DNA from 2 places in the Suilimivivens sp. genome. Region 1 is predicted to be linked to the other one. Evidence: predicted binding sites of a transcription regulator. Region 1 holds the regulator's gene; the other holds the start of a gene.
The links. Region 1 encodes NrdR, which represses ribonucleotide reductase genes. Its sites were predicted from a motif close to CACAANATNTTGTG; they were not measured.

Region 1 (3,208 bases):
ATGCTACAAACTCCGGCAGATCCTGAATATAAACATTTGCTGCATCTGTAGCAAGAATTGTTTCGCATTCCTTGTAATACTTTGTTTTCTCTGCATCATCCGTGCTGGCAAGTGCATTTGCAAAAGCCGTATCATAGTCTGCATTGTTATAGTTGATAAAGTTGTTGGATGCCGTACTGGTAAATCTCTGCAAAAGGGCTGCTCCTGTAAGACTTGATGCATCTACGCCAACAACCGTGGATTCAAAGTTTCTGTCTGTATAAACATCACTCAGCCAGCTGTCCCACTCTACAAGCTGGATATTGGCAGTCACACCGATATTGGCAAACTGCTCTACCAGAACCTGTGCGGTATCTATATGGGGCTGGTAGTTGGAAGGTACTGTAATCGTAAAGGAAAAGCCATCCGGATAACCGGCTTCTGCAAGCAGCTCCTTTGCCTTATCAAAATTCTGCTGATACGTATCATTCAGTTCTTCCATATAGTACTTTCCAAACGCCGGAAACATGGAGCTTCCCAGCTCGGTTCCCTTACCGTCTGAAATGATATCCATGATCTCCTGCGGATTTACTGCATAGCTGAGAGCCTGTCTGACCCTTACATCATCAAAGGGCGCTACAGCATTGTTCAGGTAAAGAGCCTGCACCAGATTCATCGTCCCTTCCAGTACATCAAACTTGTCAGAAAGCTCTGCTGCCTGGGTTGCTGTCACTCTTGCGAACATATCAATGGATCCGCCCTCCAGATTCATGACAATGGAATCGGCATTGGCACAGATCTTAAAGGTTACATTCTCAATATTAGCCTTTTCTCCCCAATAATCATCAAACCTCTCTACTATAAAGTTCTCCTGGGGTGAACGGGATACATATTTGTAAGGTCCTGTTCCGATGGGATTGGTATCCGGATTCTCATTGGCCTTTGGAATGATTGCTGTCGTCATATAAGCCAGAAATTCTGTGTCTGCTTCCTGCAGTGTTACAACTACGGTATGATCATCTGCGATCGTCACGCTCTCAATATTGGAAAACGCCGGTACCAGAGGTCCTCCGTTACTGGTATCGGCGCATTTGTCAAGTGAAAACTTTACATCCTCTGCCGTAACCAGGCTTCCGTCGTGAAACTTTACTCCGTCTCTTAATGTGAAGGTATATACCTTCCCGCCTTCTGATTCTTCATAGGCGCTTGCCACTGCAGGGATTAAATCACCATCACTGGTCGGCTTAACCAATCCTTCAAACAGATTGAATAATACCTCTTTCGTTCCTGCCGCCACTGCCTTGTGGGGGTCAAGACTATCCTCCAGATCCTGGGGGATTCCGATGGTAATCTGAGAAGAACTCTCCCCTTCCTTGTCACCTGCGCATCCGCCCAGTGCAACAGCAAGCGTGGTAAGCATGAAGACCAGAAGCCATTTTACTGCTCCTTTTTTCATGTTTCTGATTCCTTTCTCATTCTTGTTATGAAATTTTGCATTCTGTTTAAATGCCTCGCTTATTGTATATGATTCTTTTTAAAAAAGCAATCCCTTTTTCAGGACTGCTTTCTTTTTATGGGAAAATGGCTTTCCCCGTTCCTTATCTCTGTTTTCTCTCTGTTTTCTTTATTTCAGTACCTTCTTCAGTTCGTCCATAAAGGTATTGATATCCTTGAACTCCCGGTATACAGAAGCAAATCTGACATAGGCTACAGCTTCCAGATTCTTCAGCTTATCCATGACAAGTTCTCCGATCACACGGCTTGGGATCTCTTTCTCTTCCCTGTTAAAAATCTCTGTCTCTACTTCATCCACGAGCTGGTTGATCTGATTGATGCTGATCGGTCTCTTATGGCAGGCACGAAGAACGCCTGCTTCGATCTTGGATCTGTCATATGGCTCCCTGTTCTCATCCTTCTTGATCACAATCAGGGGAATCGTCTCTATCTTCTCATAGGTGGTAAAGCGTTTACCACATTCATCACACACTCTTCTTCGTCTGATGGAATTGTTATCCTCTGCCGGTCTTGAATCAATGACTCTTGTATTTTCATGGCTGCAATAGGGACATTTCATAGGCTTTCTCCTGTTCTGGTTCTTTGAGAATATTATATTCCGCACAGAAAAGCATGTCAACCGCAGACATCTACAATAATAATATCAGGTCCAATCTGTTTGATATCCTTGTAGGGAATACAGTAATCCGGTTCCGATTTCAGAAGATTACAGAATTTATTATTTCCCGGTACCGTGACACTGCATATCCTTCCGCTGCATTCATCAAACTCAAGATCTCCGATCCTGCCAAGCTTCCTGCAGTCCCTTAAATTGATCACGTCCTTACATTTCAGTTCTGAATAACGCATCTTTTCCTGCCTCTTCCTCTTTTTATTATTTTATGCAGACAGACAAATCTGGAAATCCTTTTTCTGCATGAATATTTTCCTGGTCTTTTGAGAATGATTACAAGTATCTAGTAAACAGGAGGATTCTTTATGGCACAGGGAAAAGTTGAAATCTGCGGGGTAAATACGGCAAGACTCCCCCTGCTGAAGACAGCAGAAAAAGAGGCTCTTTTTAAAAAAATCACGCAGGGGGACACCTCTGCCAGGGAAAAATATATCGAAGGGAACCTGCGTCTTGTCCTCAGCGTGATCAAGCGTTTTTCATCCAGCAGCGAAAATGCGGATGACCTGTTCCAGATCGGCTGTATCGGTCTGATCAAGGCCATTGATAACTTTGATGTTTCCCTGAATGTCAAATTCAGCACATATGCCGTACCCATGATCATCGGAGAGATCCGGCGTTTTCTCCGTGACAACAATTGTATCCGGGTCAGCCGCTCCCTGAAGGATACAGCCTACAAAGCCATTTATGCAAAGGAAATGCTGTTAAAGAAAAATATGAAGGATCCTACTCTCAGTGAAATTGCGGAAGAAATCGGCATCTCCAAAGAAGATATTGTCTATGCCCTGGATGCCATCCAGAATCCAATGAGCCTGTACGAGCCTGTTTTTACCGATGGTGGGGATACCCTTTATGTCATGGATCAGATCAGTGACAAGAAGAATAAAGAAGAGAACTGGGTGGAACATCTTTCCTTAAGTGAAGCCATGAAGCATCTGAATAAACGGGAAAATGAGATCATCTCCCTGCGTTTTTTTGAAGGAAAAACCCAGATGGAAGTGGCCGGCATGATCGGCATTTCTCAGGCGCAGGTGAGCCGCCTTG
Region 2 (3,208 bases), on a different contig from region 1:
AGTATATGGGGTTTTCGAAGATTTGTCAACTTGAAAGGAAACAGGAAATGACTGAGCAGGAAAAGTATATGAAGGCGGCCATAAAGCAGGCAAAAAAGGCATACGCTCTGCTTGAGGTACCGATCGGCTGTGTCATCGTCCACGAAGGAAAGATCATAGGAAGAGGTTATAACCGTAGAAATACGGATAAAAATACGCTGGCACATGCAGAGATCACAGCGATCAACAGGGCGAGCAAAAAACTTGGTGACTGGCGGCTTGAGGGCTGCACGCTGTATGTGACACTGGAACCCTGTCAGATGTGTGCAGGCGCGATCGTACAGGCCAGGATCGATGAGGTGGTAATGGGTTGCATGAATCCCAAGGCAGGCTGTGGGGGTTCCATACTGAATATTCTGGAGGATGAAAGATTTAACCACCAGGTGAAGGTGACAAGAGGAGTTCTGGAAGAGGAGTGCTCCAGTATGCTGAAAGAATTCTTTAAGGGACTTCGGGTGAGAGTAAAGATGGAGAAGAAGCTGCGGATGTCGGCCGTGGCTGGAAATACTGCTGTGCAGCAGAAAGAAACAGGAGAAGAGAATGTTAACGAAGATAAAAAATAAATATATAGATACTGCATTTTTTAGATATGTACTGGTGCTTGCTGTTCCCATGATCATTCAGAATGCCATTACCAGCTTTGTCAGCTTTCTTGACAATATCATGGTCGGGCAGGTGGGAACAGAGCAGATGTCTGGTGTAGCCATTGTCAATCAGCTTATTTTTGTATTTAATATCTGTATCTGGGGCGGTGTGTCCGGCGCCGGGATATTTGGTACCCAGTTTTATGGTAAAGGGGATTATGAAGGGCAGAAGTATGCATTCCGGTTTAAAATGTATGCCTGCATCATTATCGCCGGGATCGCCCTGCTTTTGTTTGGATTCTTTGATACGGATCTGATCTCCCTGTACTTAAGTGACGGAGGAAGTGTGGGGAACACTGCACTTGCCCTTCAGTATGGAGAGCAATATCTGAGGATCATGATGGCAGGACTTGTGCCATTTGCTGTCAGCCAGGCCTATGTGAATACGATCAGGGAAACCGGGCATACATTTGTGCCGATGCTGGCGAGTCTGGCAGCAGTGGTAACCAATCTGGTGCTGGATTATGTGCTGATCTTCGGGATAGGAGGGGTTCCGGCCTATGGGGTGCAGGGTGCAGCCATAGCGACAGTGGCAGCCAGATTTGTGGAATGTGCCATTGTGGTGATCTGGGCACATACTCATCTGGAGCAGAACCCGTATCTGAAGGGAGTCTATCATGGATTCTCTGTTCCGGGACATATTTTGTCTGGCATTATTAAAAAGGGAACACCGCTGATGTTCAATGAAATGCTCTGGGCAGTGGGAATGGCTGTGATCGCCCAGTGCTACGCTGTCCGTGGCCTTGAGGTAGTAGCGGCACAGAATATTTCCTCTACCATAAGCAATCTGTTTAATATTGTTTACCTCCAGCTTGGCGGGTGCATTTCCATCGTAGTCGGACAGCTTCTTGGTGCAGGACGGCTGGAGGAAGCCAGGGATAAAGATAATAAGATGATTTTTTTCTGTGTGCTCTGCTGCATGGGAGTATCACTTATTATGATATTTGCAGGCCGTTATTTTCCGATGATCTACAAGACAGAGGACAGTATCAAGGAGCTTGCCGGCAGATTTATTATGATCTCCGCTCTGGTCATGCCGCTTTGTGCTTTTTCACATGCGTCCTATTTCACACTGAGGTCCGGGGGCAAGACTGGAATCACCTTTCTGTTTGACAGTGTTTATACCTGGGTAATTGTAATTCCGCTCGCTACAATACTTGCCAAGCATACAGCACTTACCATAGAAATGGTGTTTTTCTTTGTATCCTTTACGGAGATCATTAAGGTTACCATCGGTTATTTTATGATCCGCAGTGATATCTGGCTGCAGAATATTGTAAAGGAGCCGTAAACCCGTTTAAAATGTGAATGCTACTTATAATAACAATATTTTGATATTTGTGGCTTGTGTAATACTATATCTTGTACTATAATTAAAAACGTACATCGTTAGTACAAGGAGGGGTTTCATGAAGGTAATTAAGAGGAACGGGTCAGAGGTAGACTTTGACATCAGAAAAATTGTAGCTGCAGTTGCTAAGGCGAACAAGGCGGCGATCAGGGAAGAACTCACAGAGGAGCAGATCGAGGAGATTGCGGATTATATTAATTTCAAATGCAGCAAGATGAACCGAGCTATTTCCGTAGAGGAAATGCAGGATATGGTAGAAAATCAGATCATGGCACAGGGTGCTTTCAATGTGGCGAGATGTTATGTAAAGTACCGCTATACCCGTTCTCTTGTAAGAAAAAGCAATACAACAGATGACAGGATCCTGTCTCTGATCGAATGTAATAATGAAGAGGTTCTGCAGGAGAATTCCAATAAGGATCCGATCATCAACAGTGTGCAGCGTGATTATATGGCAGGAGAGGTAAGCAAGGATCTGACAAGAAGGCTGCTGCTTCCCCAGGATATCGTAAAGGCAGACCAGGAGGGGCTGATCCATTTCCACGATGCAGACTATTTTGCACAGCATATGCACAACTGTGATCTGGTTAACCTGGAGGATATGCTGCAGAACGGAACTGTTATCAGTGAGACATATATTGACAAGCCTCACAGCTTTTCCACAGCCTGCAATATCGCCATGCAGATCATTGCGCAGGTGGCCAGCAACCAGTACGGCGGTCAGAGTATTTCTCTGACACATCTAGTTCCCTTTGTACAGGTATCCAGAGAAAAGATCCGCAGGGAAGTGCTCGAGGACGCAGAGCTGATGGGCGATACCCCATCAGACGAAGTGATCAGCAGGGTTGTTGAGAGACGGCTCCGCAAAGAGATCGAAAAGGGTGTACAGACGATCCAGTATCAGGTGATCACATTGATGACCACCAATGGTCAGGCTCCGTTCCTTTCCGTATTTATGTATCTGAATGAGGCAAAGAGTGCACAGGAAAAGAAGGATCTTGCGCTTGTGATCGAGGAAATGCTGAACCAGAGGATCCAGGGAGTCAAGAATGAAAGCGGAACCTATATCACACCGGCATTTCCCAAGCTGATCTATGTGCTTGAGGATGACAATATCCATGAGGGAGATCCGTATTTTTATCTGACAGAGCTGGCAGCAAAATGTACTGCTAGG

Region 2: nrdD (anaerobic ribonucleoside-triphosphate reductase) is a predicted target of NrdR. The motif match lies at 2,037-2,050, and genes of this name have one in related genera.

Annotation. Positions count from the first base shown of each region.
Region 1 covers NZ_JAXXXI010000045.1:115,066-118,273, reverse strand. Annotated here, with positions in the region: gene WJQ40_RS09690 (ABC transporter substrate-binding protein) at 1-1,435, opposite strand, end outside; gene nrdR (transcriptional regulator NrdR) at 1,604-2,053, opposite strand; gene WJQ40_RS09680 (YlmC/YmxH family sporulation protein) at 2,110-2,343, opposite strand; gene sigG (RNA polymerase sporulation sigma factor SigG) at 2,473-3,208, shown strand, end outside.
Region 2 covers NZ_JAXXXI010000029.1:27,419-30,626, forward strand. Annotated here, with positions in the region: gene tadA (tRNA adenosine(34) deaminase TadA) at 48-602, shown strand; gene WJQ40_RS03955 (MATE family efflux transporter) at 580-1,974, shown strand; gene nrdD (anaerobic ribonucleoside-triphosphate reductase) at 2,093-3,208, shown strand, end outside.